One region of the Pseudomonas sp. LBUM1661 genome, then DNA from elsewhere that is predicted to be linked to it. Evidence: predicted binding sites of a transcription regulator. Region 1 holds the regulator's gene; each other region holds the start of a gene.
The links. Region 1 encodes FliA, which starts transcription of late flagellar genes. Its sites were predicted from a motif close to CTAAAGTTTNNNNNNNNNNNGCCGNTAA; they were not measured.
Positions count from the first base shown of each region.

Region 2: the regulator FliA is predicted to act here: its motif matches at 1,570-1,597, upstream of ACA057_RS10900 (methyl-accepting chemotaxis protein).
Region 3: the regulator FliA is predicted to act here: its motif matches at 1,931-1,958, upstream of flgM (flagellar biosynthesis anti-sigma factor FlgM).

Region 1 covers NZ_CP166794.1:1,760,005-1,764,192, reverse strand. Annotated here, with positions in the region: gene ACA057_RS08020 (chemotaxis protein CheA) at 1-861, opposite strand, end outside; gene ACA057_RS08015 (protein phosphatase CheZ) at 876-1,664, opposite strand; gene ACA057_RS08010 (chemotaxis response regulator CheY) at 1,687-2,058, opposite strand; gene fliA (RNA polymerase sigma factor FliA) at 2,227-2,967, opposite strand; gene fleN (flagellar synthesis regulator FleN) at 2,964-3,794, opposite strand; gene flhF (flagellar biosynthesis GTPase FlhF) at 3,910-4,188, opposite strand, start outside.
Region 2 covers NZ_CP166794.1:2,357,070-2,361,257, forward strand. Annotated here, with positions in the region: gene ACA057_RS10895 (ABC transporter permease) at 1-384, shown strand, start outside; gene ACA057_RS10900 (methyl-accepting chemotaxis protein) at 473-1,564, opposite strand; partial or broken gene ACA057_RS10905 (PAS domain-containing protein) at 1,769-2,038, opposite strand; gene ACA057_RS10910 (aliphatic sulfonate ABC transporter substrate-binding protein) at 2,137-3,111, opposite strand; gene ACA057_RS10915 (TOBE domain-containing protein) at 3,335-3,550, shown strand; gene ACA057_RS10920 (ABC transporter substrate-binding protein) at 3,691-4,188, shown strand, end outside.
Region 3 covers NZ_CP166794.1:5,293,907-5,298,094, forward strand. Annotated here, with positions in the region: gene ACA057_RS24240 (chemotaxis protein CheV) at 22-954, opposite strand; gene flgA (flagellar basal body P-ring formation chaperone FlgA) at 1,037-1,798, shown strand; gene flgM (flagellar biosynthesis anti-sigma factor FlgM) at 1,996-2,322, shown strand; gene ACA057_RS24255 (flagella synthesis protein FlgN) at 2,374-2,841, shown strand; gene ACA057_RS24260 (flagellar brake protein) at 2,935-3,681, shown strand; gene ACA057_RS24265 (MFS transporter) at 3,747-4,188, opposite strand, start outside.

The sequences.
Region 1 (4,188 bases):
TTCGAACTCGTGATCGGAGATCAGATCGCCGCCCACCGCTGCGGCGGTCGGCGCTGCCGGTGTCGGTACCGAAGCAATCGCCGATTCCAGCGCATCGACCGCAAAGTTGCCTTTGCCGTGCAGTTGATCGAGCAGTGCTTCGAACTCGTCATCGGTAATGTCGGAGCTGTCGCCAGGCGCTTTCGGCGCAGCCGGAGCGACGGGCGCCGGGGCCACGGCATCGACCGCGAACTGGCCTTTGCCGTGCAGTTGATCGAGCAACGACTCGAACTCGGCATCGGTAATTTCATCGCTGCCAGCGGCATTGTCGGCAGGCGGCGGCGCAACCACTGGCGCCGCTTCGGCTTGTGCCTTGACGGCATTCAGCGAGTCCAGCAGTTGTTCGAATTCGTTATCGGTGATGTCGCCCGATTCGCTTTCAGCCGCCGGTTCTTCGACCGCTTGAGCGACCGGAGCGGCTTCATCAGCCGTTTGCGGCTCGGCCAGACGGGCCAGCGCTGCAAGCAATTCAGGCGTGGCAGCCGTGACCGGGCTGCGTTCGCGGACTTCGGTAAACATGCTGTTCACCGCATCCAGCGCTTCGAGAACCACGTCCATCAGTTCCGAGTCGACGCGTCGTTCACCCTTGCGCAGGATGTCGAACACGTTCTCGGCGATGTGACAGCACTCCACCAGCTCATGGAGCTGGAGGAAGCCGGCGCCCCCTTTTACAGTGTGAAAACCGCGAAAAATTGCATTGAGCAAGTCCGCATCATCCGGTCGGCTTTCAAGCTCGACCAGCTGTTCGGACAGTTGCTCTAGAATCTCGCCGGCCTCAACCAGGAAATCCTGAAGGATCTCTTCATCGGCGCCGAAGCTCATGTGTATGGGTGCTCCTAGAATCCAAGGCTGGAAAGCAAATCGTCTACATCGTCCTGACCGGACACAACGTCTTCTCTTTTATCGGCATGAATCTGCGGACCTTCACCCTGAGAGAGATGTTTTTGCGGATCTTTTTCTGCCAGCATCGCTTCACGGTCATGTTCGATGCCCGCAAAGCGGTCCACCTGACTGGCCATCAGCACGAGCTTGAGCAGGTTGCTTTCAACTTCGGTGACCAACTGCGTCACGCGCTTGATCACCTGACCGGTGAGGTCCTGGTAATCCTGGGCGAGCAGGATGTCGTTGAGGTTGCTCGACACCACACGATTGTCTTCGCTGCTGCGTGTCAGGAAACCGTCGACTCGCCGCGCCAGTTCACGGAACTCTTCAGCCCCGACTTCGCGACGCATGAACCGTCCCCAATCGGTGCTCAAGGCCTGGGCTTCATTGCTCAGGCTGTTGACCAGCGGCGTGGCGTTTTCCACCAGGTCCATGGTGCGGTTGGCCGCCGCCTCGGTCAGCTTGACCACATACCCCAGGCGCTCGGTGGCGTCGGTGATCTGTGACACTTCCTCGGCTTGCGGCATGTTCGGGTCAATCTGGAAATTGACGATCGCACTGTGCAGCTCGCGAGTGAGCTTGCCCACTTCCTGGTACAGGCCGCGGTCACGGGTCTGGTTGAGCTCATGGATCAGTTGCACAGCGTCGCCGAACTTGCCTTTTTCAAGGCTTTCGACCAGTTCGACGGCGTGTTTTTTCAGGGTCGACTCGAAGTCACCCTGTGAAGATTCGATATGCTCCATAGCTTCCCCGTGGCGCAGTTGCTCAACCGATGCGTTCGAAAATCTTCTCGATTTTTTCTTTCAACGCCTGGGCCGTGAAGGGTTTGACCACATAGCCGTTAACACCGGCCTGGGCCGCTTCGATGATCTGTTCGCGCTTGGCTTCAGCGGTGACCATCAGCACTGGCAAGTGCTTGAGCTTTTCATCGGCGCGCACGTGGCGCAGCAGATCGATACCGGTCATGCCAGGCATGTTCCAGTCCGTTACCAGAAAGTCGATGCTCCCGCTGTTGAGAACCGGGATGGCGGTAGTGCCATCGTCAGCCTCGACCGTGTTGGTGAACCCAAGGTCACGCAACAGGTTTTTTATGATCCGCCGCATCGTTGAGAAGTCATCAACGATGAGGATTTTCATGTTCTTGTCCAATTCGACCTCCAAGCAGTCTTAAACGCGCCCAGCACCTGGACGCGCCATTTCAATCAATCCGGCAAAGCACTCAATGACTGTCTGGAGCACAACAGATCGAGACCGGCGCAGTTTCAACACCACACCAGCCACGTTCGCAGTGTCCCCACACTGCCTTCAGCGCGCTCGCCACTCCCCCAAACGCCCCCGCAAACGGGCCGCGCACTGGCTGTGTAACTGGCTGACCCGAGATTCGCTGACCCCCAGGACTTCGCCGATTTCCTTGAGGTTCAACTCTTCGTCGTAGTACAGCGCCAACACCAGTCGCTCACGCTCCGGCAAATTGGCAATCGCGTCCGCCAGCGCCGCCTGGAAGCGTTCATCTTCCAGATCGCGTGACGGCTCCGTGTGTGCACTCGCGCCATCCTCGTGCAGCCCTTCGTGTTCGCCGTCCTGCAACAGATCGTCGAAACTGAATAACCGGCTGCCCAGGGTGTCGTTCAAAATCCCGTAATAATCGTCGAGACTCAATTGGAGTTCGGCCGCAACCTCGTGATCTTTAGCGTCACGACCGGTTTTAGCTTCAATCGAGCGAATGGCGTCGCTGACCATCCGGGTATTGCGGTGGACCGAACGTGGCGCCCAGTCCCCCTTGCGCACTTCATCGAGCATCGCGCCGCGGATCCGGATGCCCGCGTACGTCTCGAAACTCGCGCCTTTGCTGGCGTCGTATTTGGTCGACACTTCAAGCAGGCCGATCATCCCGGCCTGGATCAGGTCTTCGACCTGGACACTGGCCGGCAGACGCGCCAGCAAGTGGTAGGCAATGCGTTTAACCAGTGGCGCGTAACGCTCGATCAGCTCGTACTGCGCGTCACGTGCCGATTTCTTGTAGAGGTTGTAACCGCTGGCTGTCATAGCACCGGTCCTGCCGTTTGTTGCACGAGGCGCTCGACGAAAAACTCCAGGTGCCCACGCGGGTTGGCCGGCAGCGGCCAGGTATCGACCTTCTGCGCAATCGCCTTGAAGGCCAGCGAACACTTGGAACGCGGGAACGCTTCATACACGGCGCGCTGCTTCTGCACGGCCTTGCGCACGCTTTCGTCGTACGGCACCGCACCGACGTATTGCAAGGCAACGTCGAGGAAGCGATCCGTGACTTTGGTCAATTTGGCAAACAGGTTGCGACCTTCCTGCGGGCTCTGGGCCATGTTGGCCAGGACGCGGAAGCGGTTCATGCCGTAATCGCGGTTCAGCAGTTTGATCAGTGCGTAGGCGTCCGTGATCGACGTCGGTTCGTCACACACCACCAGCAAGACTTCTTGCGCGGCGCGAACGAAACTGACCACCGAATCACCAATGCCCGCCGCGGTGTCGATCACCAATACGTCGAGGTTGTCGCCGATATCGCTGAACGCCTGGATCAGGCCGGCGTGTTGAGCCGGGCTCAAATGAACCATGCTCTGGGTGCCGGACGCGGCCGGGACGATGCGAATGCCGCCTGGGCCTTGCAACAATACGTCGCGCAGCTCACAGCGGCCTTCGATCACGTCGGCCAGGGTACGTTTGGGTGTCAGTCCCAGCAGAACGTCGACGTTCGCCAGCCCCAGATCGGCGTCCAGCAGCATCACGCGCCGGCCGAGCTCAGCTAGAGCCAGGGACAAGTTCACTGACACGTTAGTTTTCCCGACGCCACCTTTGCCGCCGGTCACCGCGATCACCTGTACGGGATGCATGCTGCCCATGAATTTCTTTACCTTGTCTTACTTAGACGGAGGCCACATTACTGGCTGCGCGTTCACAAACGGAACAATGCATGGCAGACCATCGATGTAGGTACAAAAACTGTTCATTAATACCTCAGCCAACCTGCTTGGTCGGGCTGTGGTAAATATCAGCGAACATGTCAGCCATGGCTTCTTCGCTGGGTTCTTCTTGCATTTGCACGCTTACGGCGCGACTGACCAACTGATGACGACGCGGCAGATGCAAATCATCCGGAATCCGCGGGCCATCGGTCAGGTAGGCCACCGGCAATTCATGACTGATGGCCAGGCTCAACACCTCGCCCAGACTTGCCGTTTCATCCAGTTTAGTCAGGATGCAGCCAGCCAGCCCGCAGCGTTTGTAACTGTGATA
Region 2 (4,188 bases), 600 kb from region 1:
GCCATCGGTGGCAACATGCAGGCGGCGCGCACGTCGGGGATCAACGTCAAACGCCATTTGGTGATCGTCTACAGCATCGCCGGATTACTGGCCGGATTGGCCGGGGTGGTGGCTTCGGCTCGGGCCGCAACCGGGCAGGCAGGGATGGGTATGTCGTATGAACTGGACGCGATTGCCGCCGCGGTGATCGGCGGCACCAGCCTGGCGGGCGGAGTAGGGCGCATTACCGGCACGGTGATCGGCGCGCTGATCCTCGGGGTCATGGCCAGCGGCTTCACCTTCGTCGGGGTCGATGCCTACATCCAGGACATCATCAAGGGTCTGATCATTGTGGTGGCGGTGGTCATCGACCAATACCGCAACAAGCGCAAACTCAAGCGCTGATAGTGATCGTTAGCACGATCTGACACAGCCTGATCCGTGTAGCAGCCTTCGGCAGCTGCTACACGGATCGCGTGCGATGCGTGATCCGTTACCGGTTAAAACGTTCGACCAGTGAGTACTGGGTCTTGGCTGTCTGCGTCAGCTCCTTGCTCAACTCGGCCGAATGCCTGGCTTGTTCGGACGTCTGATCGGCCAGGGTCGCGATGGTGGTGATGTTGCGGCTGATTTCTTCAGCCACGGCCGTCTGCTCTTCAGTCGCGGCAGCAATCTGGGTGGTCATGTCCGTGATGTTCGCTACGGCTTCACTGATACCCACCAACGCCTTGTCTGCCTCAAGCACCCAGGCCACGCCCTCTTCGGCCTGACGATGCCCACTTTCCATGATCTTCACCGCGTTATTGGACGAGATCTGCAGCTTGGAAATCAGGCTGTGGATCTGGGTGGTGGACTGAGTGGTGCGCTGCGCCAATTGCCGCACTTCATCCGCCACCACCGCGAAACCTCGACCCATGTCGCCGGCGCGGGCGGCTTCGATGGCGGCGTTCAGCGCCAGCAAGTTGGTCTGGTCGGCGATGCCTTTGATGACGTCGACCACCGTGCCGATTTCGTTACTGTCTTTGGCGAGTTGCGCAACCGTCAGCCCGGTTTCCCCAACCACTGCCGAGAGGCGCTGGATGGCTTGCCGGGTATCGCGGGCCACATCGCGTCCACGTCCCGTCAGCACATTGGCTTCCTGGGTCGCGTCGGCGGTGCGCTGCACGTGACTGGCGACCTCTTGTGTCGTCGCCGCCATCTGATTGACAGCAGCCGACACTTGCTCGGTCTCGATTCGCTGGCGATCCAGCCCCTGCGAACTCTTGCTGGCGAGGACGTCGGATTGTCCGGCCAGACCAGTGAGTTGCTCAGCCGTGTCCTGTAGCCGCGTCAGGCAAGTCTTGAGACGCGATGCCTGGCTCACAAAGGCCGTTTCAAGGCGCGCTTGAGGGCCGCGTTCGTCGCTGTACATTTGTGCGATCAGTGAGTCGGAGGTCGACGGTTCTGCCGAGTCCAGCAGGTGCAGCGTCCCGCGTTTTTGCCAGCGCCCGGCAATCAGTCCGATCGGCACCGATACCCCGACCGTCACGGCGAACGCCACAGGCGTACTGAGAAAAACGCCACCTAACGTGCCCACGACGCCCATCGCCAAAAACGGCAGCCAGTCGAGAAACGCAGGCTGCCATTTATCGCTGCCGGGAACCGCTGACTTTCCAAGGCTTATACGGGTGTACAGCGCTTCGGCACGGCGGATCTGTTCGGCCGTCGGTTTGACCCTGACCGATTCATAACCGACCACCTGGCTGCCGTCGAAAACCGGAGTGACATAGGCGTTGACCCAGTAATGGTCGCCATTTTTTGAACGGTTCTTGACGATGCCCATCCACGGCTTGCCCTGCTTGAGGGCGCCCCACATGTGGGCAAATATGGCGGACGGTACGTCGGGGTGCCGAACGATGTTTTGCGGGGCGCCGATCAGGTCGCCCTTGTTGAAACCGCTTATTTCTACGAAGGCGTCATTACAGTAAGTAATGACCCCTCGTGCATCCGTTGTCGAGATGAGTTTTTGTTGAGGTCCGAGGGCAACCTCGCGCTGCGTAACCGGTTGGTTGTTTCTCATCTGTATTGCTCCTGTGCCCTAAGGTAGAGGCATCGGCAGCAATCAGGAAAAGGTGAACGCGTCTGTCTGAAAGAGCACGTCACAGGTCGGAAATGACCTCATGGCTTCCAGATATCGACGTCTTTGGCATCCACTGCCTTGGGCAACAATCCCGCAGCAAAAAACGCATCGGCGATTTTCTGTTGCTCACCCAACTGATCGCCTTTCACGGGCTGTACCTGGTAACTGCGATGAGTGTTGGCTGACTCGACCGTTGCCACATCCAGATTGCCCCACAACGGACTGAGCACTTGAGCCGCCTCGCGGGGATTATTTTTAACCCACTCACCGGTCTTGTGCAGTTGATCGTAAACAACCTTGAGCACTTCAGGGTGCGCCTTGGCGTAGCTCGTGCTGGTCAGGTAATAGCGTTTGTAACTGGCCAGGCCTGCGCCGTCAGCCAGGGTGCGCGTTGGCAGTTGACGTTGTGCGCTGGTGAGGAAGGGTTCCCAGGTGACCCAGGCGTCGACTTTGTTGTTCTCGAAGGCGGCTCGGCCATCGGCGGGCGACAGGTACGCGGGCTGGATGTCCGAGAATTCCAGGCCGGCTTTTTGCAGCGCAGCGATCAGCAAATAGTGGGCGCCAGCGGCCTTGGTCACCGCGACTTTCTTGCCTTTCAAATCCGACAATTGATGCAAGGGTGAATCCTGGCGCACGACGATTGCCTGGGCGGAAGGCGAGGGCGCTTCCTGGGCGAAGTACGTCAGTTTGGCCTGTGCGGCCTGGGCGAAAATCGGCACGGTATCGGCCACGTCAGCACTGATATCGACGTTGCCGACATTCAGCGCCTCCAGCAGCGGCAGGCCACTGGGGAATTCATGCCAGCTCACATCGATGTGCTGCTGCGCGAGCGCTTTATCGAGCGTGCCTTGTGTTTTCAGCACGGTGATGAGGGTCGATGACTTCTGGTAACCGATTCGCAGTGTTTCGTTGGCCTGAACCGGCAGTGCGAAAGCCAAGGCCAGTGCAACAACCCAACCGGCCAGGACCGGACGATGGACTTTCACTGCAGCGTTTTTGCTGGATTTTGACATGGCACGCTCGACAGTTGGCAGAGGAGAAGGGGCTATCTGCCATGAAGCATATGGTTCTAAAAAATAATTTATAAATAATATTTAGGTATTAGCTTAAGGGTTTTTCTTATTCGATTGAGGAATAAACAAATCATTATTTATTCCTTTTGTTGTTGGCTCAGGAGGTGCACTTTTAAGGCCTGCACCACGGTGCGAACTCAGCCATTAGAAAGGAAGCCTCATCATGACCATCAAAGCGATCAACGTCCGGAACCAGTTCAAAGGCGTCATCAAGGAAATCGTCGAAGGCGAAGTGGTCTCCGAAATCGACGTGCAAACCGCTTCCGGGATCGTCACTTCCGTGATCACCACCCGTTCAGTGCGCGATCTTGAATTGAAGATTGGCAGCGAGGTCATTGCCTTCGTCAAATCCACTGAGGTTTCGATTGCCAAGCTCTGACCTGAACGAACCGACGGCTTCGATCGAAGCCGTCTGGCATAACCCTATAATTATATGATTCTTTCATAATTGTTTGTATCTAATATAATCAAAACAGCTTTATGGCCTGGCCTCGACAAGGTAACCAAAGGGATATTTGAATGGCTGTTTTCGATCGATTGACCCGTCGTCACTTGCTGGGTCTGGCCAGCGTCGCCTTGGCGAGCCCACTGCTGATGGCGTTGCCGCGCCCGAGTTGGGCGACTGATGAACACGCTGGGCATGCTGTCGATACCGGCGCCGAGCCCACCGGCACGGGCGAATTCATTCGGCTGGACACACCGCGCGCGCTGAAACTGGCGGTCAATCTCAATGCGGTGTGCCTGGCGCCGGTGGTCATCGCCCACGGTCAGGGTTTCTTCAAGAAGCACAACCTCGATGTCGAACTGGTCAACTTTGGCAACTCCACCGAAGTGCTGCTAGAAGCCATCGCCACCGGCAAGGCCGATGCGGGCGTCGGCATGGCGTTGCGTTGGCTCAAGGCGCTGGAGCAGGGTTTCGACGTCAAGCTCACGGCCGGTACGCATGGCGGCTGCTTGCGTTTGCTTAGCGCAGTGAACGGCAACGTGCATAAACTCGAAGACCTCAAGGGCAAGACC
Region 3 (4,188 bases), 3.3 Mb from region 1:
ACCGCCAAGGGCAAAAGGCCCCTAGCTGATGTCTGCTGCTTTGATCCGGTCGACTACCCGGGATGCCAGGTCATCAGGACGGAACTTGGCCAGGAAGTCATCGGCACCGACTTTCTTGACCATCGCCTGATTGAATACGCCCGACAACGAAGTATGCAGGATGATATGAAGCTTTTGCATGCGCGGGTCGGCGCGGATTTCGGCCGTGAGGGTGTACCCGTCCATTTCCGGCATCTCGATGTCGGAAATCATCATCAGGAACTCTTCTTCCGGCTTCTTGCCCTCATCGACCAGTTTGCGCAGGTACTCCAGCGCTTGCCGGCCGTCGTTCAACGCGACCACTTCGACCCCGACCGTCTGCAGGCAACGCGTGACCTGCTTGCGCGCCACCGACGAATCGTCGACCGTCAGCACGCGCAAGGACAGCGCCTTGTGCTGGGTTTCGACGTCCACCACGCCGGCGGAAATCGCTTCCGGCGTCGGCGCCACTTCCGCCAGCACTTTTTCGACGTCGATGATTTCGACTAGCTGATTGTCGACCCGAGTCACAGCCGTCAGGTAATGATCGCGCCCCGTGCCCTTGGGTGGCGGATGGATCTCCTCCCAGTTCATGTTGACGATGCGCTCCACCGAGCGGACCAGGAAACCCTGGGTCTTGGTGTTGTACTCCGTGATGATCACGAAGGGATTGTTCTTGTCCTTCAAGGCGCCGGAGCCGGTCGCCATCGCCAGATCAAGAATCGGAATGGTCGCCCCCCGGATATTCGCCACACCGCACACGACAGGACTGGATTTTGGCATCAGCGTGAGTTTGGGGCATTGCAGCACTTCCCGAACCTTGAACACGTTGATCCCGTAAAGCTGCTGACCGTCGAGACGGAACAACAACAGCTCAAGGCGATTCTGCCCAACCAGTTGCGTGCGCTGGTTTACCGCATCCATTACACCAGCCATGCACAGACTCCTACACCAACGCTTAAGTGTGTTGCGACGCGCATTCATCACTAAACGGCACGGCGCTTGCTTTTTAACTCTTATGAACACAGAACCGACATTTTTCCGACGCCTGACATCAAACTTCCGCAAATTGCTTTGCGCGCTGTCGGCTGTTTGCCTGTTCAACGCTGGCAGCCCTGCCCTTGCTGACGCGGTTACCTTGCCTGACATGCTTATCGGCGTCACACAGGGCTTTCTTGAATTCACCGTAGAGGACTATCTGGCCACCAGTCAAACGGAAGGCCGCTACGAGATCGAGGTCAAGCAGCTCGATCCACGGCTGCGCATGCCCATGTGCGACAAGGAATTGACAGCGACCCTGGAGAGTCCGGCCAAGCCGCTGGGCAGGGTGACCGTCAAGGTTCGCTGCGAGGGCGCATCGCCCTGGACGGTCTTCGTGCCCGCTCAAGTCCGCCTGTTTCGCGACATCGTGACGACCACCCGGCCCCTGCGGCGCACCGGCATTATCGAGCCCGAAGACGTGACCCTGCGGGAGCGCGACATCAGTTTGATCAGCCAGGGCTACCTGACCGCTGTCGATCAGGCGATCGGGCAGAAACTGACCCGACCAATGGTCGCCGATCAGGTGGTCACCCTGGTGCACATGGAACAGGCCGAAGTGATCAGCAAGGGTGACCAGGTGGTGATCACCGCGCGCAGTGGTACGCTCAGCGTACGCATGCCGGGTGAAGCGCTGTCCAATGGCGGCCTGCGCGAACAGATCCGGGTGAAAAACCTCAACTCGCAGCGGGTCATCAAGGCGCAAGTCATCGCGCCCGGCAAAGTGGAAGTGGCCATGTAGCGACCTTCGATCGCGGCTCCCATGCTCATGAGCCCCGCGCTCATGAAGAGATGGCGCACCGCCCGACTGTTGCCTAAACTGTGCCCCAGGCAGGGCAAGCGCTGGCGCGCGCAAGCTCATTGATAAATGGGCCTAAAGTTTTCCCGGGTATGGCCGAAAACATGGCAAGCGTCCAAATACCCAGAGGTTTTTTTATCATGGTCATCGATTTCAACCGTTTGAACAGTTCCTCTTCACTGACGGGCAGTACACGTACCAGCGTTGCCAAGGAAACCGCCGAAGCCGGCAAATCCGCGCCGCTGAATACCCCGGCCGAACAGGCCAGCACCGTCACAAGCGGGGAATCGGTACATCTCAGCAATGAGGCTCAACAGTTGCAGAAGGTCACTGACTCGCTGCGCGATCAGCCTGCCGTCGACAAAGCCCGCGTGGCCGAGTTGAAAGCAGCGATTGCCGATGGCAGCTATAAAGTCGACAGCAACCGCGTAGCCAGCAAACTGCTCAACTTCGAAGCCCAGCGCTAGGCCACCACGGTCTGCGCCAGGCTTTTGGACGCTTAAAACCCAAGGCCAGCCATGCACGACACTAATTTGCTGCAACTGATCACCGACGACTTTGCTCCAGCCCAACACTTGCTGCAGTTACTGCAAACCGAGTCCCTCGCCTTGCATGGTCGCGACATGCAACTGCTCGAAGACATTCTGGCGCAGAAGCAGGCACTGATCATCTTGCTCGAACAGCATGGCCGCAAACGCAGTGAAATCCTCGCCAGCCTCAACTTGCCGACCACGCGCAAGGGCCTTGAGCAACTGGCCGAGCAGTCGAGCATCGGTGACCAATTGCTCGCACAAAGCGATGTACTGACCGACCTCCTGGCCCAATGCCAGGCCGCCAACGTCAACAATGGCCAGTCGATCATCATGCAACAGGCCGCCACGGCCACTCAGCTGAAAATCCTCACCGGCGGTGAACCGCCAGCCCTCTACAATGCCAGCGGATCATTCTCCACCCTTGTGAAGCCGCGCCCACTCAGTCAGGCTTGAGCCGGCAACATGCGCACGCCCTATCAAGACGCGAAACATGCTGGCAAAATGCTGGCTAGCCGCAGTCAAATTTTGTCTGGAGATTGATGAACCGTGTCCAATGCCTTAAACGCGGACGATGCTCCGCAGCCACCCAAGGTGCTCAGCACGCCCCTGGAGATCTCCGGCAATCTTCGCCAGCTGCAAGAAAGCCATGACCCGCTGATCATTACGTTCCACGAGCGCAGCCAGCGCTTCCAGAGCTATCTGGTGGACATCGATCGTGAAAGCAAGACGATCGCCCTGGACGAAATGATTCCACGCGACGGTGAACGCTTCCTGCTGGCCGGCGAACCGTTCAAGGTCGAAGGCTTTCACGACGGCGTGCGCATTGCCTGGGAAAGCAACGGCCCGCTGAGCATCGACGAGTCCGGTGGCAGCCGCTGCTACCGTGGCCCATTGCCCGCCGAGGTGGTTTACCATCAGCGGCGCAATGCGTTCCGTGCAGCGTTGAAACTGGCGCAACTGGTCAGCGTCGACCTGGACGGTGAAAAGCTCAAGGCACCGATCAGCGGCAAGCTGCTGGACATCTCCGCCACCGGCTGCAAGCTGCGCTTCGAAGGCGACATCACCGACAGCCTGCAACTCGGCCAGGTCTACGACCGCTTCGCCGCCGCCCTGCCCTTTGGCAAAATGACCGCGCCGGTCGAACTGCGCTACCTGCACTTCGAAGAAAAGATCTCCACCACGTTCGCCGGCATCCGCTTTCACAACATGAGCGGCCTGGTGCAGCGGCAAGTCGAGCGGTTCGTCTATCAGCTTCAGCGCGAAGCGCGACGCTTTGACAAAGACGACCTGTAATACGTCGCCGCAATAAAAAACGGGCAGTCCCTTGCGGTGACTGCCCGTTTTTTTATGCCTGGGATTTAAGGCCTGGCCTCGGTAAAACTTTGCTCGCGACCGGTGTCGGGATCGTCCGGAGGCAGATCGCTTTCGGCCACCGTTTCGGTTTCGGGTTCCGGGTCCGGTTCAGGATTGACCGGGTTCTGCATCTGTTCCTGCACCACCTGCTCATCGACACGCGGGTCGAGACACGCCACCAGCGGCGAACTCGACATGCTGTCAGGCATAGCCACGTGGTGCAGCGGAGCATCGTCGACCTGATGCAGGTTGGTGACGGCTTTCGGGCGAATCCGCCACACCAGCACCAGCGCGAAGAAACTGAAGAAGGCATACAGCATTTGGCTGCCGAACAGCTTCATCAGCACCCCGGCCACCAACGGCCCGATGCTCGCGCCCACGCCGTAGGTCACCAGCAACATCGCCGTCAGGGACACCCGCCGATCACCCTCGACGTGGTCATTGGAG